2 regions of the Streptomyces sp. BF23-19 genome follow, and region 2 is predicted to be linked to the other one. Evidence: riboswitches for the same ligand, from Rfam matches in the RefSeq annotation. Region 2 holds a riboswitch; the other holds the start of a gene.
The links. A riboswitch is a leader RNA that binds a small molecule or an ion and turns the genes downstream of it on or off. The one in region 2 is predicted to bind glycine.
Positions count from the first base shown of each region.

Region 1: it holds a riboswitch for glycine, as region 2 does, so the genes downstream of both, gcvT (glycine cleavage system aminomethyltransferase GcvT) here and gcvP (aminomethyl-transferring glycine dehydrogenase) in region 2, are expected to answer to the same signal.

Region 1 covers NZ_JBGBPT010000012.1:26,818-38,341, reverse strand. The annotation lists gene AB8A24_RS09695 (ABC transporter ATP-binding protein) at 80-1,174, opposite strand; gene AB8A24_RS09690 (ABC transporter ATP-binding protein) at 1,189-2,253, opposite strand; gene AB8A24_RS09685 (ABC transporter permease) at 2,334-3,341, opposite strand; gene AB8A24_RS09680 (ABC transporter substrate-binding protein) at 3,494-5,242, opposite strand; gene AB8A24_RS09675 (ABC transporter permease) at 5,321-6,316, opposite strand; gene AB8A24_RS09670 (enhanced serine sensitivity protein SseB C-terminal domain-containing protein) at 6,745-7,485, opposite strand; gene AB8A24_RS09665 (enhanced serine sensitivity protein SseB) at 7,580-8,314, opposite strand; gene AB8A24_RS09660 (AAA family ATPase) at 8,501-9,157, opposite strand; glycine riboswitch at 9,364-9,467, shown strand; gene gcvT (glycine cleavage system aminomethyltransferase GcvT) at 9,643-10,758, shown strand; gene gcvH (glycine cleavage system protein GcvH) at 10,860-11,243, shown strand; gene glyA (serine hydroxymethyltransferase) at 11,261-11,524, shown strand, end outside.
Region 2 covers NZ_JBGBPT010000018.1:5,203-16,726, forward strand. The annotation lists gene AB8A24_RS12945 (DUF881 domain-containing protein) at 1-397, shown strand, start outside; gene AB8A24_RS12950 (FHA domain-containing protein) at 480-1,427, shown strand; gene AB8A24_RS12955 (MerR family transcriptional regulator) at 1,447-2,220, shown strand; gene AB8A24_RS12960 (bifunctional nuclease family protein) at 2,272-2,745, shown strand; gene AB8A24_RS12965 (MerR family transcriptional regulator) at 2,926-3,564, shown strand; gene AB8A24_RS12970 (DNA polymerase IV) at 3,608-5,065, shown strand; gene AB8A24_RS12975 (PRC-barrel domain-containing protein) at 5,123-5,488, opposite strand; glycine riboswitch at 5,601-5,699, shown strand; gene gcvP (aminomethyl-transferring glycine dehydrogenase) at 5,892-8,777, shown strand; gene AB8A24_RS12985 (DUF5999 family protein) at 8,859-9,047, opposite strand; gene AB8A24_RS12990 (hypothetical protein) at 9,309-9,929, opposite strand; gene AB8A24_RS12995 (glutamate-cysteine ligase family protein) at 10,417-11,524, shown strand, end outside.

The sequences.
Region 1 (11,524 bases), on a different contig from region 2:
CCGGCGGGGCCGAAATGGGGCCGAAGTCGTCCCGTGGGGCCGAAGCCGCGCCGAAGGCGGTTTCGGCCCCACCGGGCGGTTACTCCGTGACCTTCGCCACCGCGTCCGCCGCGCCCGGCAGGGGCTGGTCGCCCGGGGCCTGGTCGGGGGCGTTCTCCGGGTGGTGGCAGGCCACCTGGTGGCCCGGCTTCAGCGCCAGCAGCGGAGGTTCCTGCGTCGCGCAGATCTGCGTGGCCTTCCAGCACCGGGTGTGGAAGCGGCAGCCGCTCGGCGGCGAGATCGGCGACGGAACGTCGCCCTTGAGCAGGATGCGGCCGCTCTTGGCACCGCGTCGCCTCGGGTCGGGCACCGGCACGGCCGACATCAGGGCCGTGGTGTAGGGGTGCATCGGCGCCCCGTACAGCCCCTTGTTGTCGGCCAGCTCGACGATCTTGCCGAGGTACATCACGGCGATGCGGTCCGAGACGTGGCGGATGACCGACAGGTCGTGCGCGATGATCACGTAGGTGAGGCCGAGCTCGTCCTGGAGGTCGTCCAGCAGGTTCACCACCTGGGCCTGGATCGACACGTCCAGCGCCGAGACGGGCTCGTCCGCGACGACGAGCTTCGGCTTCAGCGCCAAGGCCCGCGCGATGCCGATGCGCTGGCGCTGACCGCCGGAGAACTCGTGCGGGTAGCGGTTGTAGTGCTCGGGGTTGAGGCCCACGAGCGACAGCAGCCGCTGGACCTCCGCCTTGAGCCCGCCCTCCGGAGTGACCTTCTGGAGCTTGAACGGCGCGCTGACGATGGTGCCCACCGTGTGGCGGGGGTTCAGCGAGCCGTACGGGTCCTGGAAGATCATCTGCACGTCCCGGCGCAGCGGGCGCATGCCCGACACGCCGAGGTGCGTGATGTCCTTGCCCTCGAACTCGATGGAGCCGCCCGTCGGCTCCAGCAGCCGCGTGATCAGCCGGCCCATGGTCGACTTCCCGCAGCCGGACTCGCCGACGATGCCGAGGGTCTCCCCGCGCCGGACGTCGAAGTCGAGGCCGTCGACGGCCTTGACCGCGCCCACCTGGCGGCGGATCAGTCCCTTGGTGATCGGGAAGTGCTTGGCCAGGCCGGTGACCTTGAGCAGGACCTCGGGAGACTCCTTGGCCTGCGCGGGGATGACCACCGTGTCCGGCTTCTTCATGTCAGGCGTCTCGGTCACAGCTTCGGCGCAATCTCTTCGGTCCAGATCCGGGTCCGCTCGTCCTGCGACATGTGGCAGGCGGACCAGTGGCGACTGTCGTCCTCGATCAGCTCGGGCCGGACCGTGCGCGTCACGTTGCCCTTGGGCACGTCGGCGTACGGGCAGCGCGGGTTGAAGGCACAGCCGTCGGGGATGTTGATGAGGCTGGGCGGGGAGCCCTTGACCGGGATGAGGCGCTCGCTCTGTTCGCGGTCGATGCGCGGCATCGAGCCCAACAGGCCCCAGGTGTAGGGGTGGCGGGGCTCGTAGAAGACCTTCTCGGCGGTGCCCCGCTCGACGCACCGGCCGCCGTACATGACGAGGATCTCGTCGGCCATCTCCGCGACGACGCCGAGGTCGTGCGTGATCATGATGACGGCGGAGCCGAACTCCTTCTGCAGATCGCGGATCAGGTCCAGGATCTGTGCCTGCACGGTGACGTCCAGGGCCGTGGTCGGCTCGTCCGCGATCAGCAGGTCGGGGTTGTTGACCAGCGACATCGCGATCATCGCGCGCTGACGCATGCCGCCGGAGAACTGGTGCGGGTAGTCGTCGACGCGCTTGCCCGGTTCGGGGATGCCCACGCGGTCGAGCATCTCGACGGCCCGCTTGCGCGCCGTCTTCTTGTCGACGTCGTTGTGGACGCGGTACGCCTCGACGATCTGGGCGCCGATCGTGTAGTACGGGTGCAGCGCGCTCAGCGGGTCCTGGAAGATCATCGCCATGTCGCGGCCCCGCAGCCGGCGCACCTCCTCGGGGTCGGCCGACAGCAGTTCCTTGCCGCCGAGCCAGATCTCGCCCGACATCTCGACGGTGGAGCGGCTGGCGTTGCTCGCCCGGTGCAGGCCCATGACGGCCAACGAGGTGACGGACTTGCCGGAGCCGGACTCGCCCACGATGCCGAGGGTGCGGCCCTTCTCCAGCTGGAAGGAGAGCCCGTCGACCGACTTGACGACGCCGTCGTCGGTGGGGAAGTGGACCTTGAGGTCGCGTACGTCGAGGAAGGCCTCGGAGGGCGGGCCGTCGCCCGGTCCCGCCACGACGGCCGTGGCGGTGGCGGTGTGCGCGCCGCGGTCGGCGCCGGCTTCGCCGGCCTCGTTCCCCTTCGGAGTCGGATCGGTCACGACAGCCTCACCCTCGGGTCGATGATGGCGTAGACGAGGTCCACCACCAGGTTGCACAGCACGATGAAGGCTCCGGCGAAGAGGGTCACCCCGAGGATCTTCGGCAGGTCGTTCACCGCGATGGCGTGGTACGCGTACTCACCGATGCCGTGGTACGAGAAGACCGTCTCGGTGACGATGGCGCCGCCGAGGAGCAGCCCGAAGTCCATGCCGAAGATGGTCACGATGGGGGTCAGCGCGGAGCGCAGCCCGTGGCGGGTGACGACGACCCGTTCGCGCAGGCCCTTGGCGCGCGCGGTGCGGATGTAGTCCTCGCTCATGGTCTCCAGCATTCCGGCCCGGGTGAGCCGGGCGTAGAGCGCGGAGTAGAGGAAGGCGAGCGTGCACCAGGGCAGGACCAGCCCCTGGAACCAGGCGGCCGGATCCTCGGAGAAGTCCACGTACACATTGGTGAACACGGGCCAGTTGAAGACGAAGACGGCCAGCGAGAGCGTGCCGGTGAAGAACATCGGCAGCGAGACGCCGGCGAGGGCCACGCCCATCGCGAGCCGGTCGAAGAGCGAGCCCGGGCGCAGGGCCGAGACCACACCCGTGGTCACACCGGTGATCAGCCAGATGACGGCCGCTCCCAGGGTGAGGGAGGCGGTGATGGGCAGCCGGGCGACGATGTCGGGCCAGACCTCGACGTGGTCCTTGAAGGAGTAGCCGAGGCAGGGGGCACTGCACTGCGAGGGGTCGGGGCCGTAGTTGAACTCACGGCCCGCGAAGATGCCCCGCAGGAAGTCCCAGTACTGCGCGTACAGGGGCTGGTCGAAACCGAGGTTCTTCTTGACCGCGGCGATGGACTCGGGCGAGGGGTTCTTGCCCACGTACTGGGTGGCCAGCGAGTCGGCCGTGCCGCCGGCCAGCCGGGGCAGCAGGAAGAAGATCGCGAAGGTGATCGCGCTGACAACGAGCAGCAGGAACACCGCGGCGAACAGCCGCCGGACGATGTACACAAACACGGGGGTCGGCTTCGGCGTCCGCCGGTCCGCCCCGCACCCCGGTCGGGGGCGCGGGACGGACCGGCGCGCGCACTGCTGCCTTCACCTGCCTTCCACGGTTCTGGCAGATCTGGCTGAGAGGGTCGAACTGCCTGAGGACTTGACGTCCGGGGTTACTTCAGGCCGATGTTGAGGTAGTCGTACTGACCGCTCCACGCCGGGTTGGAGACCACGTTGGTGAGCTTGGGCGAGCGGTAGTGCAGGACCTTGAAGTAGGTCAGGGGGACGATGACCGCCTGGTCCATGACCTTCTTGTCGATCTCGCCGTAGACCTTCTCGCGGGCGGCGGAGTCGGTGTTGGCGATGTTGTCGTTCAGCATCTTGTTGATCTCGGGGTCGTTCAGCTGCGACAGGTTGGTGTTGCCCGTCTTGCTGATCGCGTCACCGTGGACGACCTGCTGGAGGAAGCCGAAGCCGCTCGGCCAGTCGGCGCCCCACTGCATCATCATGAGGCCGATCTTGTTGTCCTCGGTGAACTTCGGGACGCCCGCGTAGTCGCTGAAGTACTTGCCGGCCGGGAACTGCTGGATCTTGACCGTGATCCCGATCTTCTTCAGGGACGCCTGGATGGCCGTGGCCATGTCGACCTCGCCGGCGCGGTCGTTGCGCGCGGTGATGGTGGTCTCGAAGCCGTTCGGCTGGCCGCAGGCGGTCAGCGCGGCCTTGGCCTTGGCCTCGTCGCCCTTGTCATCGGGGGTCTTGTACGTGTTGAAGTCCACGTGACCCGGGATGTCGGTCGGCAGGACGGTGCTGGCGATGGCGCCGCGGATCGGGCCGCCGAAGGCGGTCTGCACCGACACCTTGTCGATCGCGTACTGGACCGCCTTGCGGCACTCCACGTTGTCGAAGGGTGCCACCTTGGTGTTCATCGCCATGTAGACCAGGCGACCACCCTCGGCGTTGTCGGTGTTGGGGTCCTTCGAGGTCAGCAGCTCGGTCTGGGTCTGCTGGGCCACACCGTTACCGACGATGTCGATGTGGGTGTTGCCGGCCTTCAGGTTGGAGTCGATCGTCTCCTGGTTGACCTTCAGCTTGACGACGATCTTCTCCGGGAGCTGCTTGCGCAGCGGGTCCGTGGAGGCGTCCCAGTTGGGGTTGCGGACCAGGACGGCCTGCTTGTCGTGCTCGTAGCTCTCGAACATGTACGAGCCCGAGGAGACGATGTTCTTCACATAGTCCGCGCCGTTGTCCTTGGCCTTCGGCACGGGGGCCGACTGCGGGTTCGCGAGCAGGTAGTCGAACTCGGCGAAGGGCTGCTTCAGCTTGAAGACGATCGTCTGGTCGTCGGGGGTCTCGATGGACTGCAGTCCCGTTTCGGACTTGTCCTTGTACGGGCCCTCGTACGGGGTCTCGTTGTTCTTGAGGTACTGCGCGAGGTAGTTCGGGCCGTTGGAGTGCACGTCACGCGCGAAGTTGCTGCGCTCGACCGCGTACTTGACGTCCTTGGAGGTGACCAGGGAGCCGTCGCTGTACTTGACGCCCTTGCGCAGCTTGTACGTCCAGGTCGCGCCGCCGTCGCTCGGCGTACCGAGGCCCTCGGCGAGGTCCGGGACCACCTTGTTGCCCTCGGCGCCCGGGGCGGGCGCGAAGGTGGTCAGCGGACGGGCGTACAGGCGGCTGAAGTTGAAGACGAAGCCGTAGTACGTGTTGCCGGGGTCGAAGGAGTCGGGGGTGTCGGACGCCTCGTAGACGACCGTCCCGCCCTTCTTGTCCGAAGCGTTGACCACGGCCTTGACGGCGGCGTTGGCGCCGGCCGACTTGTCGTCACCGCCGGTCTTGTCACCACCATTGCAGGCGGAGGCGGTGAGGGCGACGGTGATGGCGGCGGCAAGCACCGCGGCTGTTCTCGACCTGCTTCTCATGGCGGAGTGATGCCCCCTGATTCGGAGTGATGGTGGGTACTGGCGGAGCCTCGGCCGGGTGCCCGAGGAACGGGAGGGTCAGCGCGAGCTCTTGGGGTCCAGGGCGTCGCGCAGACCGTCGCCGAGGAGGTTGAAGGCGAGCACGGTGACGAAGATCGCCATGCCCGGGACGACCATGAACATCGGGTCGACCTTGTAGTAGGCCACGGCGGAGCTGAGCATTCCGCCCCATGAGGCCTGCGGCGGCTGGATACCCACGCCGAGGAAGCTCAGGGAGGCCTCGAAGAGGATGTTGGTCGGGATCAGCAGCGTGGAGTAGACGAGGATCGGGGCCACCAGGTTCGGCAGGAGCTCCCGGAAGACGATGAAGGGGCCGCGGGCTCCGAGGCTGCGGGCCGCGTCGACGAACTCCCGCTCGCGCAGCGACAGGGTCTGTCCGCGCACGATGCGTCCGATGTAGGGCCAGCTGAAGAAGCCGATCACGAAGATCAGCACGCTGATGTGCAGCGGCAGCCCGTCGAGGCCGAAGGCCCCGCCCTGGAGGGCGGCCGAGATGGAGATCGCGAAGAGCAGCAGCGGGAAGGCGAGGAAGGTGTCCATCATGCGGCTGATCACCGTGTCGGCCCAGCCTCCGTAGTACCCGGCGATGATGCCGAGCACGGAGCCGATGAACACCGAGACCACGGTCGATCCGAAGGCGACCAGCAGGGAGACCCAGGAGCCTTCCAGGATGCGGGTGGCGATGTCGCGGCCGAACTTCGGCTCCACGCCGAGCGGGTGGTCCCAGCTGATGCCGCCGAAGGAGCCGACGGGGGTGGCCAGGGACGGGTCGATGAGGTCCTGGTGGAGGGCGTCCGGGTCCAGCCCGAAGATCCACTGGATCGGCTGCGAGAGCATGGCCAGCACCACGAGCAGCAGCACGACCATGCCGCCGGCCAGCGCCACCTTGTCCCGCTTGAGTCTGATCCACGCGATACGGCCGAGCGAGCGCCCCTCGATCGCCTTTCGCGGAACCTCGGAGGTGGTCACGGCCGCGGGCTCGGCCGCGCTCATGTCCTGCAGTGGTGCCGTCATCGTGGTGGGACCCCTCTCGGCCGACATCGGTCGGCCCATGCCCGCCGCTGTGGCGGCTTGGTTCAATCGGCGTCGCTGGTGGTGCGATCGGCACGAAATGTGCCGGAAGTGCACGTGAAGAGCTGGTGTTTGTGAGATGGACCTGCCTTCGGTGGGGTGGAGTCTTCAACGCCCTCTCAAGCGCCCGCCAGACCCCCCGGGGATGTGATGCGCAACCGTGATCTACGCCTACACCTTCCGTTATCCGAACCCCGGGATCTGTTGAGCGGTGAAACACCGCCCGTTCGGCACGGAACGGACATCTGGCCCAACTGCCCTTTTGGGCATGGATCTTGGGTGGATTCACCGAATAAGCCGAAGGCCGCACCGATGGGGACCGGTGCGGCCTTCAAGACGGATGTCTCGATATGCGGAAATCGCGGAACGGGTCAGTAGGTGGGTGCCTGACCCTCGCGGTCGTAGAAGGGGCGACTCTGCGCGCGCAGCCACATCGCGACGGGGTCGTGCTCGTCCCCGAGTGCGACCGTGCACACCGGGACCCCCTCGGGGACCACCCCGACCGACTGCCGCATCATCTCCCGTACGGATTCCAGCGCGGGCGCGGAGGCGTCGTACAGATCCAGCCCGACCGCGAGGTACGGGGAGCCGAGCGCGGGCTGCACCCACGCGCGGCGCAGCGACCGCACGGCCGGGGTGCGGTGCGCGTGCTGGGTCAGCAGCCCGTAGAACTGCGGGAGCTCGATCGCGGGCTCGGACAGACGCAGCGGGCCGGCCGGCATCCGGTCCAGGCCGGTGGCGATCCGGCGCAGGTCGGCCCAGGGCACGCCGAGGCCGCCGCCCTGGGCGTGCGGGTTGAGCCACAGGCCCCAGCGGTCGGGATACAGCGCACGGGCGATGTCCCGCCCGGTGACCACCTCGTAGCCCCGGTTCCAGCCGCTGGCGGCCAACTCCTGGGGGGAGGTGACGCAGGGCGCGTAACCGAGGCTCTCGACCTCCATACCGCCGTACTGGGCGTCCGGGGAACCCGGCTGCCCCTGCCAGAGCAGCATCCAGAGCCTGCCCTCGGCGAGGGCGTGCAGAAGTGCCTCGTAACTCTCGTAGCGCCCGGGAGTCACCTGGCGCATCATGTGCTCGACCTGCCCGGCCGCGGCCGTGCCTGACGCACTCACCCGGAACCCCTCTTCGTCCGCCCGTCGCTCCACGCGTGTCCTCCGAACCGGCAGTCGCGCGTGCGGCCAGGAGATGTAACCAGCTTAAGCGGCCCTACGGCAGGTAGAAGGGGCGTACGCGCTCACGAATCCAGTCCGTGACCGGGTCCTGGGCGGCGTCCAGCAGGATCAACTGCACCGGCCACGGCGGCGGGACACGGGTCAGGGCCCGCTCGAGGGCCTCCATCGGCGCGCTCTGCGTCTCGGATTCCCATCCCACCAGGCGGACACCGACGAACAGCTGGGGCGCCCCGCCCTCGATGCTGGCGAGGCAGCGGTGCGCGGCGGCGACCACCCCGGTGGCCCGGAACTCCTCGGTGGCGGCGGCCAGGAAATCCACCGGGTCGTCCTGCCAGTCGGGCTCGTAGAGCCGGACCCGGCCGCCGGTGGCCGGGCCGTCGAGCGGGGTCCGGCCGGTGCGGCAGAGCTCCGCGACGGCGGGCGGCGGCAGCGGTACGCCGACGGCGCCCTCGGGGTTGAGGGCGATACCGAGCTGCGGGGGCAGGCCGCGGGCGAACTCGACGGCGGGAGCCACCGCGAAGTCCATGCCGGGGCCGACGCAGGCGAGGAACTGGGCCTCGGAGCTGTAGACGGGGACGTACGCCGCCCCGCCGATGTCCATGGTGGGCAGGTCGAGGGCGCCCGTCGTCGGGCCGCCCCCGCCCGGCAGGGGGACCCACACCTGGCTGCGCCCGAGGACCTCCAGGATCCGCCCCCCGGCGTCCGGCTGCCCGAGCGCCGCCCCGAGCACCTGCTCCAGCTCATTCCCCGGCCAGCCGCTGCCCTGCATGTGCCCCTGCCTCTGTCCGAATCCCGCGCGTGTCGCCCCGCAGGCTACCGGCCTCGTGTGCCGCGGCGTCGCCGGGGTTCGGCCCGCGCCGAAAAGACCGGGGCTCCCCCGAACCCCGCGCCTCGAACGCCGGCGGGGCTTGCTTCGGTCCGGGCGGAGCCCGCCCGGACCGCCGCACCCGGCGGGTCAGGCGTTGAAGGCTATGCGGGTCACGGTCGCGGCCGAGCGGCGGTCCAGGAGGGTCACCGAGGCGCACCCGGCGGGCGGGCGGCCCGTCTCGGCCTCGCGGAGCAGCCGGGTCACCGCGCCGCGGTGGCGGGCGAAGGCGTAGGCGGAGACCCGGCGGCCGCGCGCGACCTGCCCGGAGAGGGCCTCCTCGGGGCTGCTGTCCAGCAGGAGCAGGTGCAGCGCCCGGCCCCGGCGGCGCGCGGCGGCCGCCAGCAGGCCGCGTACCCAGGTCTGCGTGCCGCAGTCGTGGACGACCACGGAGGCCCCGGAGCGCAGGATCCGCCACAGCCCCCAGTAGTGCGCGGCGCGCACCAGCGGGCGGTACACCGCGTACGGCAGCGCCGCGGGCATGCGGCGCTCCCAGCGCTCACGGGTGTCCTGGGAGTCCACCGCCCCGCCCTCGGCGGGCGCCCGCTTGATCAGCGTGCTCTTGCCGCCGCCGGGCAGACCGGACACCACGACGATGTCACCGGCCGCGAAGCCGAGCCGGTGCGCGGCGGGCGCGGCCGGTCCGCGCAGGTCACGTACGAGGCCGAGGCCGGTCTGGGCCACCCTCCCGCGCCCGCGCGCGCCGCGCTGCGTCGGCACCGCCTCCACGGTTCCCGTCGTCGTCACCACTCCGAATCTCCGCACAGTGTTCGCCTCCCCCGATTCGGGTCACCAGGACCCTTGCCCACTGAGTGTAAAGAGACGGTAATCCGGCGGCCCCGGTTCCGGTCGGGCCCTTCGGAGGGCCGTACGAACTTTCGGACCCCGCCGCCCGATCTCGGGCATGGCGTGCAATGATGTGCGCCATCTGGACCAACTGCATACCGGCCGCTTGAATCCGCGCGGGAGAGTCCCGGCACGCCGCAAGGCCGTGCGCGGGCGCCGAAGGAGCAAGAACCTCCCTTGAATCTCTCAGGCCCCGTACCGCGTGGATGAGGCAGATCTGAAAAGCGAGCTGCTGCGCAGCTCCACCCAAGGTGCAAGTCGATGAGAAGAACCGGCGATCGATCGATCGGCGGAACTCTCGGCGAACCTCTCAGGTTCCGATGACAGATGGGGAGGAACGTCCTCGTCATGTCATGTCGATGCCCTGGGACCCGGGAGCCACACCCATGAGCACTGCCCCCCGCCTGACCGCCCTCGATGCGCTGCACCGCTCGCTCGGTGCGACCATGACCGATTTCGCGGGCTGGGACATGCCGCTGCGGTACGCCAGCGAGCGCGACGAGCACAACGCCGTACGGACCAAGGCCGGTCTCTTCGACCTCTCCCACATGGGCGAGATCACGCTGACCGGCCCGGAGGCCGTGAAGGCCCTGGACTACGCGCTGGTCGGCAACATCTCCACCGTCGGCGTCGGCCGCGCCCGCTACACGCACATCTGTCAGGAGGACGGCGGGATCGTCGACGACCTGATCGTCTACCGCCTCGGCGAGACCGAGTACATGGTCGTCGCCAACGCCTCCAACGCCCAGGTCGTCCTGGACGCCCTGACCGAGCGCGCCGCCGGCTTCGACACCGAGGTCCGCGACGACCGTGACGCGTACGCGCTGATCGCGGTGCAGGGCCCCGAGTCCCCCGGCATCCTGGCCTCCCTGACCGACGCCGACCTGGACGGCCTGAAGTACTACGCCGGCCTGCCGGGCACCGTCGCGGGCGTGCCCGCGCTGATCGCGCGTACGGGCTACACGGGCGAGGACGGCTTCGAGCTGTTCGTCGCCCCCGAGCACGCCGTGGAGCTGTGGCAGGCGCTGACCAAGGCGGGCGAGGGCGTCGGCCTGGTCCCGGCCGGCCTGTCCTGCCGCGACACCCTGCGCCTGGAAGCGGGCATGCCGCTGTACGGGCACGAGCTGACCACCTCCCTCACCCCGTTCGACGCGGGCCTGGGTCGGGTCGTGAAGTTCGAGAAGGAGGGGGACTTCGTCGGCCGCGCCGCGCTGGAGGCCGCCGCCGAGCGCGCCGCCACCAACCCCCCGCGCAAGTTGGTCGGTCTGATCGCCGAGGGCCGCCGCGTCCCGCGCGCCGGGTTCCCGGTCGTCGCCGACGGTCAGGTCATCGGCGAGGTCACTTCCGGCGCCCCGTCCCCGACGCTGGGCAAGCCGCTCGCGATGGCGTACGTGGACGCGGCGCACGCCGCGCCCGGCACGTCCGGCGTCGGCGTCGACATTCGCGGTACGCATGAGCCGTACGAGGTCGTGGCGCTGCCGTTCTACAAGCGGCAGAAGTAGCCCCACGCACCACGTCCGCCGTCCGGGAAACCGTACGGCGCCGTCTCAGTACCCAAGACCGCAGTTCGTATCCACTCCCCCGCATCCAGGAGAATCAGGTCATGAGCAACCCCCAGCAGCTGCGTTACAGCAAGGAGCACGAGTGGCTGTCGACCGCCGAGGACGGCGTCGCGACGGTCGGCATCACGGAGTTCGCGGCCAACGCGCTCGGTGACGTCGTCTACGCCCAGCTCCCCGAGGTCGGCGACACGGTGACCGCGGGCGAGACCTGTGGCGAGCTTGAGTCGACCAAGTCGGTCAGCGACCTGTACTCCCCCGTGACCGGTGAGGTCGTCGAGGCCAACCAGGACGTCGTGGAGGACCCGGCGCTCGTGAACACCGCACCGTTCGAGGGTGGCTGGCTGTTCAAGGTGCGCGTCTCGGCGGAGCCGGACGACCTGCTCTCCGCCGAGGAGTACGCCGCGCTCACCCACTCCGACAACTGACACCCCAGGGGATCCTGATGTCTGTTCTCAACACCCCTCTGCACGAGCTCGACCCGGACGTCGCCGCCGCCGTCGACGCCGAGCTCGTGCGCCAGCAGTCGACCCTGGAAATGATCGCGTCGGAGAACTTCGCTCCGGTCGCCGTCATGGAGGCCCAGGGCTCGGTCCTGACCAACAAGTACGCCGAGGGCTACCCGGGCCGCCGTTACTACGGTGGCTGCGAGCACGTCGACGTCGTCGAGCAGATCGCGATCGACCGCATCAAGGCGCTGTTCGGCGCC
Region 2 (11,524 bases):
CGGTACCGTGGCAGCCCAGGGGCCGGGCATCACGCTGAAGATCACGGATCCCACGGGTCAGGTGCAGTCCGACCAGCTGTTGGACACGCTGCAGGAGCTGCGGGCGGCCGGGGCGGAGGCGATCCAGATCAACGGGGTGCGCATCGTGGCAAGCTCGTACTTCTCGGACGAGGACGGCGGGGTCGCCATCGACGGTAAGAAGATCACACAACCCTATGAGTTCAAGGTGATCGGCAAGCCCCAGGATCTGGAGCCCGCGCTGAACATCCCCGGCGGTGTCGTCCAGACGCTGGAGAAGGAGCAGGCCACCGTCGCCGTCACACGGTCGGCGAAGATCGTTGTGGATGCCTTGCGGGCTGCGAAGCAGCCTGACTACGCTCGGTCGTCATCGTCATGATGCGGAGTGAAGAGTGGAGCGGCCCACGCGGGCGGACGCCTGCGGGGGGTCGGCGCACCGAAGTCGCGGTGCGTGGTGGAAACTGTCTGGTGGTTACGGACGTTGTGAGAATGTCCGGGTCGGCAGGTGTCTGCATTCGGAGTTCGTCCTGCCCCACGGGCGGGTCTATTTCGGTCAAGGGGAATCGCCCGTGAAGTTGTTTGAGAAGTTGTTCGGCAAGAAGAACCGCGAGGAAGGCGGCGCGGCACGGCACCGCGCCGGGCAGGGGGACGTGGAAGGGCAGGGCGACCGGCCGCTCTTCCGCGACGAAGTCGCCGGCGCGGGTGATGTTCCGGGTGCCCCCGGCGCGTCGTCTGTTGACCCTGCTGGTACCGGACGCATAGGTTTCGGTGAACCATCAACCTCAAGTGCGGGTGGAGGGTTTACCCCCGACCCGTATGCCACCAATGCATCCGCGGGGTACCCGCGGCGCGAGGAGCCGTCCATGTCGGCCGAGCAGATTTGCAGCAGGTGCGGACACCGCAGCGATGCGGCCAGTCGGTTCTGCTCGAACTGCGGTGCGCCGCTGCGGGCGGGTCTGACGCCGGAGCGTGCCTCGGAGACCACGTCCACGATCTCGATCTCGGGCCTCGAGGCCTACGAGGCCGAGGTGTCGGGACAACCGCACGTGTCGTCCTCCTCGCTGTCCCCCGAGGCCCAGGCCGCGGTGGAAGCGCTGCCCCCCGGTTCCGCTCTGCTCATCGTGCGGCGCGGCCCCAACTCCGGGAGTCGTTTCCTGCTGGACGGTGAGCTGACCACGGCCGGCCGCCACCCGCAGAGCGACATCTTCCTGGACGACGTCACCGTCTCCCGGCGCCATGTCGAATTCCGCCGGAGCCAGGAGGGCGGCTTCACCGTCGCCGATGTCGGCAGCCTCAACGGCACGTACGTGAACCGTGAACCGATCGACTCCGTCGCTCTGCAGAACGGCGACGAGGTGCAGATCGGCAAGTACCGGCTGGTCTTCTACGCGAGCCTGCGGGGCATCTGACCCTTTTAGGGAAGGTTCCATGCTGCGTACCCCGACCGGCGGTGCCCCGCGAAGTGGCACCGCCGGCACCGCCGGCCCGGCCGGGCGGCTGGTGAGCATCGGCACGGTGCTCACCACGCTGCGTGACGAGTTTCCCGAAGTCACCATCTCGAAGATCCGTTTCCTGGAGGCGGAGGGACTCGTCGAGCCCCGACGCACACCTTCGGGATACCGCAAGTTCAGCACCGAGGACGTGGAGCGGCTCGCGCGCATCCTGCGTCTGCAGCGCGACCACTACCTGCCGCTGAAGGTCATCCGTGAGCAGCTCGACGCGCTCGCCCGTGGGGAACAGATCCGCATCCCGGCGCCCACCGCGCACGGGGACTCCGCCGACCCGTCCGGACCGGCGGCCGTCTACGGCGAAGTGGGGCGGGAGCGCCCCACCGTGGCCCGGGTGGGCCGGGCTGAGCTCCTCGCGGCCGCCGGGGTGGACGAGGTGCAGCTGGTCGAGTGGGAGTCGTACGGGCTGCTCGCCGAGGGCGCGGACGGTGGATTCGACGCCGAAGCGGTCACCGTGGCCAGGCTGGTGGCCGACCTCGGCCGCTTCGGGCTGGAACCGCGGCACCTGCGAGCGATGAAGGCCGCCGCGGACCGCGAGGCGGGGCTGGTGGAGCAGGTCGTCGCACCGCTGCGCCGGCATCGCAACCCGCAGACCAGGGCTCACGCGGAGGCCACCTTGAAGGAGCTCGCGGGGCTCTCCGTACGGCTCCACGAGGCCCTCGTACAGACCGCTCTCGGGGTTCGGCTGCCCTGAGGTGGGGGGCCCGACTACCCAAACCTGCCGAGCAGGTCCTAGGGTTGCTGTGTGAACGAGCTCGACGTTGTGGGTGTCCGGGTGGAAATGCCCTCCAACCAACCGATCGTGCTCCTGCGTGAAGTGGGAGGCGACCGGTACCTCCCCATCTGGATCGGTCCAGGGGAGGCGACCGCCATTGCCTTCGCGCAGCAGGGGATGGCCCCTGCCCGACCGCTGACGCACGACCTGTTCAAGGACGTGCTGGAGGCGATCGGCGAGGAGCTCACCGAGGTCCGGATCACGGATCTGCGGGAGGGCGTCTTCTACGCGGAGCTCGTCTTCGCCAGCGGGGTCGAGGTGAGTGCGCGCCCTTCCGACGCCATAGCCCTCGCCCTGCGGACGGGGACGCCGATCTACGGCAGTGACGGCGTGCTGGACGACGCCGGAATCGCCATTCCGGACGAGCAGGAGGACGAGGTGGAGAAGTTCCGCGAGTTCCTCGACCAGATCTCGCCGGAGGACTTCGGTACCGGCCCGCAGTGAGATGTCGGCCGCGTCGTCCTCGGGGATCTTCAGCCCATTCGATTAGCCTTTCCCCGCAAAGGGATACGGGAAACCACTCTCAGGGTGATTATCACTCGGCGTGCCGAGTGTGGCGATCGTTGACGCACCCCTGGTGACTGCCTACCTTCAAGGTGGGCAGGTCAAGGACGGAGGGTCGGCGTGAGGATCACGGGCGACGGTACGACCGGGGGCACCCCCGCACGGAGTGAGGCTGGGCCGTACCCGCTGCACGGCGGTGCGGTCGGTTCCGCGCGCCGTCAGCCGGAGTCGACGCCGGTCGGACCGGTGAGCGGTGACCCGGAGCCCGAGCAGATCGGCTACCGCGGGCCGACGGCGTGCGCCGCGGCCGGCATCACCTACCGACAGCTCGACTACTGGGCCCGGACCGGGCTGGTGGAGCCCAGCGTGCGGGCCGTCTACGGGACGGGGACGCAGCGGCTCTACAGCTTCCGCGACGTCGTGGTCCTCAAGATCGTCAAGCGCTTCCTGGACACCGGGGTGGCGCTGCAGAACATCCGCACGGCGGTCCAGCACCTGCAGGACCGCGAGTTCTCGGACCTCGAACGGATGACGCTGATGAGCGACGGCGCCACCGTGTACGAGTGCACCTCGCCGGACCAGGTCGTGAGCCTGCTCCAGGGCGGGCAGGGCATCTTCGGCATCGCCGTGGGCGTGGTGTGGAGCGACGTCGAGAGCGCGCTGGCACAGCTGCACGGGGAGCGGGTGGACACCGGCGAGACCCTGGTCCGGCACAACCCGACGGACGAGCTGGCCGCCCGCCGCAACCGGGCCGTGTGACCCGAGCCGAGGCGTTGTCAGTGGCGTAGGGCAGCATCGGGCTGTGAGAGCCGCGCCGACCATCCTGCATCTGGACATGGATGCCTTCTACGCCTCCGTGGAGCAGGCGTCGAAGCCGAGCCTGCGGGGCAAAGCGGTCATCGTCGGCGGCCTCGGGCCACGTGGGGTCGTCGCCACGGCCTCGTACGAGGCCAGGCGCTTCGGGGTGCACTCCGCGATGCCGATGGGGCAGGCGCGGCGGCTCTGCCCGAACGGCGCGTACCTGATCCCCCGCTTCAGTCTCTACCGGCAGGTCAGCGACGTGGTGATGGCCCTGTTGCGCGAGCTGTCGCCCCTGGTGGAGCCGCTGAGCCTGGACGAGGCCTTCGTGGACCTGGAGGCGGGCGGGGTGGCCTTCGACTCGCGCGGCGCGCGGGAGACGGGGGAGCGGCTGCGGGCGGACATCCGGGCCGCCACAGGGCTCAGCGGGTCGGTGGGCCTGGCCGGGTCCAAGATGCTGGCCAAGGTGGCCTCCGAGGAGGCCAAGCCGGCCGGGCTGCTGCTGATCGAGCCGGGGACGGAGCGAGAGCTGCTCGCGCCGATGTCGGTACGGACCCTGCCCGGGGTGGGGCCGGCCACGGGCGAGCACCTGCGCCGGGCCGGGATCACCACGGTGGGGGAGCTGGCGGAGGCCGGGGAGGACGAGCTGGTCCGGATGGTCGGCCGCTCGGCCGGTGCCGGGCTGTACCGGATGGCGCTCGGACTGGACGACCGGCCGGTGGTCGCGGAGCGGGACGCGAAGTCGGTGTCGGTCGAGGACACCTTCGACGTGGATTTGCACGACCGGGTCAGGATCCGCGGCGAGGTGCAGCGGCTCGCCGACCGGTGCGTGCGGCGGCTGCGGGATTCGGGGCACTCAGGACGCACCATCGTGCTCAAGGTGCGCCGGTACGACTTCTCCACGCTGACCCGGTCCGAGACCCTGCGGGGGCCCACGGACGACCCGGCGGTGGTGCGGGAGGCGGCGGCGCGGCTTTTGGAGGGTGTGGACACCACGGGCGGGGTGCGACTGCTGGGGGTCGGGGTGAGCGGCCTGGCGGACTACACGCAGGAGGACCTGTTCGCGCAGTCGCTCGCCGCTGAGCCGGACGGGGCGGACGGGACGGGCGGGGCCGATGTGGCCGACAGGACGGGCAGGACGGGCAGGACGGACGGGGCCGGAGAGGGAGCTGTGGCGGCCGGTGCGGCCGAGGTGGAGGCCGAGGGTCCCCACGGGGCCGCGGAGCCGCCCGGGGAGCCGGAGCAGGCCCCCGAAAGGCGCTGGACGGCCGGGAGCGACGTACGGCATGCCGTGTACGGGCCCGGATGGGTGCAGGGCAGCGGGGTCGGGCGGGTGACCGTGCGATTCGAGCAGCCCGGATCGGAGCCCGGCCGGGTGCGAACCTTCCGGGTGGACGACCCCGAGCTGGAGCCGTCCGATCCGCTGCCGCTGGTGGGGGACGGACCCGAGGGAAAGCCCTGAGGGACGGACCCGAGGGAAAGCCTTGAGGGACAGCCTTGTGGGAGGGCCCGGCTCCGCTCAGCTCTCGTCACCCGCCAGGCGGCCGAAGTCGCGGTTGAAGTCCGTCGGCAGGGTCGTGTCCAGTCCGTAGTGGTGGTAGAGCTGCAACTCCTGTTCCGGGGAGAGGTGGCGCCCGACACCGAAGTCCGGGGCGTCCCTGATCAGGGCGCGTTCGAAGGGCACCCGCAGGGTGTCGCCCACCAGCTCGCTCGGCTCCAGAGGAACGAACGCGTCCCGGCTGAAGAGCCCCGTCCGGACCGCGGCCCATTCCGGGACGCCCGTGGCATCGTCGAGGTAGACCTCGTCGATCGTGCCGATCTTGGTGCCGTTGCGGTCGAACGCCTTGCGGCCGATCAGGCTGCGCGGATCGATGTCGGTCTGCACGGTCCCTCCAAAAGGTCGCAACTGCTCCGTAATGACTACAGAAGTGCATATTCGCAGCGGAGGCCACTCGGGGAGGGTCCAGATCCTCGCTGGTACGCTGGTGAACGGCTGTCGACCCTGTGCGGGAGAGTCCTCCGAGTGAACAAGACGGAGGCGCCGAAGGAGCAAATCCTCCCCGGAATCTCTCAGGCATACGTACCGCACGGACGAGGCCACTCTGGAAAGCAGGGCGGGTACCGGGCGCAGTGCCGGTCCCCCTCCTCACCGACGGTGAAAGCCGGATCCTCGGGAGACCCCCGTGACTCCGGTGAAACTCTCAGGTGCAGATGACAGAGGGGGAGGCCGTCCGGGTGCCCGCGCCGTGGTGCCCCTCGCAGGTCATACGACCAGGAGGCCTCCGTACATGACCGCCAACCGCATTCCGCTCTCCCAGCTGGAGCGAGGCATCCCCTTCGAACAGCGCCACATCGGCCCGGATGCCGAGGCGCAGGCGAAGATGCTCGCCCAGGTGGGCTATGGCTCCCTGGACGAACTGACCGCTGCCGCGGTCCCGGATGTGATCAAGACCGCCGAGGCGCTCGACCTGCCCGAGGCGCGTACCGAGGCCGAGGTGCTGGCCGAGCTGCGTTCGCTGGCCGACCGTAACCAGGTCCTCTCCCCGATGATCGGTCTCGGCTACTACGGGACCTTCACGCCGCCGGTGATCCTCCGCAACGTCATGGAGAACCCGGCCTGGTACACGGCGTACACGCCCTACCAGCCGGAGATCTCCCAGGGCCGCCTCGAGGCGCTCCTGAACTTCCAGACGGTCGTCGCCGAGCTGACCGGGCTGCCGACCTCGGGCGCCTCGCTGCTCGACGAGGGCACCGCGGCCGCCGAGGCCATGACCCTGGCCCGCCGCGTGGGCAAGTCCAAGGGCAACGTCTTCCTGGTGGACGCCGACGCGCTGCCGCAGACCATCGCCGTCATCGAGACCCGCGCCGAGCCGATCGGCATCGAGGTCGTCGTCGCCGACCTGTCCGCCGGTATCCCGGCCGAGGTCGCCGAGCGCGGCATCTACGGTGTCCTGGTCCAGTACCCGGGTGCCTCCGGTGCCGTCCGGGACATCAAGCCGGTCATCGACCAGGCCCACGAGCTCGGCGCCGTCGTCGCCGTCGCCGCGGACCTGCTCGCGCTGACCCTGCTGACCTCCCCGGGTTCGCTCGGCGCGGACATCGCCGTCGGCACCACCCAGCGCTTCGGCGTCCCGATGGGCTTCGGCGGACCGCACGCCGGCTACATGGCCGTCCAGGACAAGCACGCCCGCTCGCTGCCCGGCCGCCTCGTCGGCGTCTCCGTGGACGCGGACGGCAACAAGGCCTACCGCCTCGCGCTCCAGACCCGCGAGCAGCACATCCGCCGTGAGAAGGCCACCAGCAACATCTGTACCGCTCAGGTGCTGCTCGCCGTCATGGCCGGCATGTACGCCGTCTACCACGGCCCGGACGGCCTGCGGACGATCGCGAACCGCACCCACCGCTACGCCGCGCTGCTCGCCGCCGGTCTGACGGCCGGCGGGGTCGAGATCGTGCACGGCTCGTACTTCGACACCATCACCGCCCGCGTCCCGGGCCGTGCCGCCGAGGTCGTCGCCGCCGCCCGCGAGGGCGGGGTCAACCTGTTCCAGGTCGACGCCGACCTCGTCTCGGTCGCCTGCGACGAGACCACCCTGCGCGCCGACATCGAGGCCGTCTGGGCCGCCTTCGGCGTCACCGCCGAGATCGAGGCGCTCGACGAGACCACGGCCGACACGCTGCCCGAGGGCCTGCTGCGCTCGGACGCGTACCTGACGCACCCGGTCTTCCACCAGCACCGCTCCGAGACCGCGATGCTGCGCTACCTGCGCAAGCTCTCGGACAAGGACTACGCGCTGGACCGCGGCATGATCCCGCTGGGCTCCTGCACCATGAAGCTCAACGCGACCACCGAGATGGAGCCGGTGACCTGGCCCGAGTTCGGTCAGCTGCACCCCTTCGCGCCGGCGGAGCAGGCCGAGGGCTACCTCACGCTCATCAACGAGCTGGAGGAACGTCTCTGCGAGGTGACCGGCTACGACAAGGTCTCCATCCAGCCGAACGCCGGCTCCCAGGGTGAGCTCGCCGGTCTGCTGGCCGTCCGCGCCTACCACCGCGCGAACGGTGACGAGCAGCGCACCGTCTGCCTGATCCCGTCCTCCGCGCACGGCACCAACGCCGCCAGCGCCGTGATGGCCGGTATGAAGGTCGTCGTCGTCAAGACCGCCGACGACGGCGAGGTGGACGCGGCCGACCTGCGCGCCAAGATCGAGCAGCACCGCGACGAGCTCGCCGTGCTGATGATCACCTACCCCTCGACGCACGGTGTGTTCGAGGAGCACGTCGCCGACATCTGCGCCCAGGTGCACGAGGCCGGCGGCCAGGTCTACGTCGACGGCGCCAACCTGAACGCCCTGGTGGGCCTGGCCAAGCCGGGTCACTTCGGCGGCGACGTCTCGCACCTGAACCTGCACAAGACCTTCTGCATCCCGCACGGCGGCGGCGGTCCGGGCGTCGGCCCGGTCGGTGTCCGAGCGCACCTGGCCCCGTACCTGCCGAACCACCCGCTGCAGCCCGCCGCGGGACCGGAGACCGGCGTCGGCCCGATCTCGGCCGCTCCGTGGGGTTCGGCGGGCATCCTGCCGATCTCGTGGTCGTACGTGCGCCTGATGGGTGGCGAGGGCCTCAAGCGCGCCACCCAGGTGGCGGTGCTCGGTGCCAACTACATCGCCAAGCGCCTGGAGCCGCACTACCCGGTGCTCTACACCGGCCCGGGCAACCTGGTCGCGCACGAGTGCATCATCGACCTGCGGCCGCTGTCGAAGGCCACGGGCGTGAGCGTGGACGACATCGCCAAGCGTCTGATCGACTACGGCTTCCACGCGCCGACCATGTCCTTCCCGGTCGCCGGCACGCTGATGATCGAGCCGACGGAGTCCGAGGACCTCGCCGAGATCGACCGCTTCTGCGACGCGATGATCGCCATCCGCGGCGAGATCGAGCGGGTCGCGGGCGGCGAGTGGCCGGTGGACGACAACCCGCTGGCCAACTCCCCGCACACCGCGGCGGCGCTGGGCGGCGAGTGGAACCACCCGTACACCCGGGACGAGGCCGTCTTCCCGGGCGGGGTCACGGCCGCCGAGAAGTACTGGCCGCCGGTGCGCCGCATCGACGGTGCGTTCGGCGACCGCAACCTGGTGTGCTCCTGCCCGCCGCTTGACGAGTACGACGCCTGACATGAGTAAGGGGCCGGTCCGGGAGGAGTCTCCCGGACCGGCCCCTTCGTCGTTCTACCGGCGGCCGGACAGCTCGATCGCCTAGGCCGCCGCGAGCGGGCGGTGCGGGGCGATGATCTGGCCGTCCGGCAGCAGTTCACCGGTGTCCTCGAAGAGCAGGACGCCATTGCACAGCAGGCTCCAGCCCTGCTCCGGGTGGTTGGCCACCGGGCGTGCGGCCTCCCGGTCGGCGGATTCGGCTGACGGGCAGGCTGGCTGGTGCTGGCACATGGATGCGTTCTTTCGCTGCGGTGTGGTCTGTGTGCTACGGCTCGATGCGTGATTCATGGCCGTCCCCCTGGGTCATCCCCGCACCCGCGGGGAGCGTGTCATCAGTCTTCCCCCATGACAGCTGCTTCGCAGGTATTTCCCTGCAGCTGTCCTCACAGATTGATGACGCATCACTCGTGCGGGCGGTTCAGGCCAACTCCCCTGTCATTTCGGATGGTTCGCAAGTGGCCCGGAGGGACTAGGTCGAATGGGTGATTCGGGTCAGGCGGCTGGCGCGGCCAGGGAGGAGGGCGCCGCCGTCGGTGCCGGGGTCAGCCGACGGGTCAGTACGGGCAACAGCTCGGAGACCGGATGCGGCCGGTGCGCGGCGATGCCGGGCGGGGCCGGGGCGAGGGGCACCAGCAGGTCCTCGCCGGCCGGCAGCCCGGCGGCGGCGTCCGCACCCACCGCCCCGTGCAGCCACAGGGTCAGCATGTAGAGCTCCGGTACCGACAGCAGTCGTGGCTGGTAGCCGGTCGTGAGGGACTCCGCCTGGCGCAGGGCGCGTTCGGTGGCCGCGACGTAGGGGCCCTCGAAGAAATGGGAGAAGACCCAGCCGTCGGGAGTCAGCCGGGTGTCGGCCGCCGCGACGTAGCGGTCCCCGCTGCGGATCAGGAACCGCCAGCCCGTGAGCCGGGTACGCGGCGGCCTGCCGCCGGCCGCGAGGTTGGACATGCCCAACCGGTCGAGGACGTGGACCGGAAGGGGGAGTTCGGCGGTCAGCGGCCCCTGGATCGCACGCAGGGCCGGGGTGTGCGCCTCGTGGACGGCGGTGGGGGAACCGAGTGCCGCGAGGACGCTGCGCAGGGCGGGCGCGGGAGCCGGAGGGACATGCAGCGGCATGGTGGGTCGCCTCTCACTTGGGAGACCGGTGGAACGGGGGCAGGTGCGGACTCGCATTCTGGGGCCAGAGGGGGGCCGAGGGGCAATGGCCGCGCGCCAACTCTCTGCCTCGTTTGCGGAGTTTATACGACATGTGTTCACACAGTGTTTCGGCTAGCTGTCCCGCCTATTGCCGGCAAGGCGCTAACCGGACCCGCTGACATGGCATTCATGCCGGATGCACGCGAACATGTCGCGCTGACCTCGGAGGTTACCGGACGGGGGCTCGGCTGGAAAGCGTCGGTTATCCGAACAAGGCAAAGTCGGGGCGGAATTTGCATAGCGCGACTTGCCAGGTGAATGTGCCGAAGCGCCCTTCGGCCAAACCGGCGCGCGCTCCTCGCCACGCACGCCCCTCGGGCGTTATGGATCACGCTGCCGGGGCATCATCGACCGTAACGCGCGCCTGGGTGTCACGGGCCAGGCCCACTCGAGGAGGGACGCTTCGATGGGGGAGAAGGTCGTGGCAGGCGGATTCGACCTGTCCGATCGGCAGCGGTATCGAAGGAAGCTCCACGAGTGTCTGGAGGGACTGGAGCGGCTCCTGGCGGAGAAGAGGTTCGATCGCCCCAAGAACATGATGGGACTGGAGATCGAGCTGAATCTCGCGGGTGCCGACGGGATGCCGAGAATGGTGAATGCCCAGGTGCTGGAGCGGATTGCGAGCACCGATTTCCAGACCGAACTGGGAATGTTCAATCTGGAGGTGAACGTCCTTCCGCACCGGCTCGGCGGCCGGGTATTCGACCAGCTCGCCGAGGAACTCAGCGCCGGGCTCGGCTATGCCCACAGGCAGGCCGCGGAGATCGACGCCGGGGTGGTGATGATCGGCATTCTGCCGACGATCTCCCGCGCGGACCTGGTCACCGCGAACCTCTCGGCGGTGGACCGCTACTCGCTGCTCAACGAGCAGATCCTGATGATGCGCGGGGAGGACTTCACGCTCGACATCGACGGCGTCGAACGGCTGATCTGGACCTCCGGGTCGATCGTGCCGGAGGCCGCCTGCACTTCCGTACAACTGCATCTGCAGGTGACCCCGGCGCGGTTCTCGGCGGTGTGGAACGCGGCGCAGGCGGTGGCCGCGGTACAGATAGCCGTAGGCGCCAACTCGCCCTTCCTGTTCGGGCGTGAGTTGTGGCGGGAGTCGCGGCCGCCGCTGTTCACGCAGGCCACCGACACCAGGCCGCCCGAGCTCCAGGCGCAGGGCGTGCGGCCGCGCACCTGGTTCGGGGAGCGGTGGGTGGACTCGGCGTACGAGCTCTTCGCCGAGAACGTCCGCTACTTCCCCGCCCTGCTGCCGATATGCGACGAGGAGGACCCCCTGCGGGTGCTGGCCGAGGGCGGGGTGCCGGGGTTGCAGGAGCTGGTCCTGCACAACGGCACCGTCTACCGGTGGAACCGGCCCGTGTACGGGGTCGCCGACGGGGTGCCGCACCTGCGGGTGGAGAATCGGGTGCTGCCGGCCGGGCCCACCGTCGCCGACGTCGTCGCCAACGCCGCCTTCTACTACGGGCTCGTACGCACCCTCGCGGACGAACCGCGACCGGTGTGGA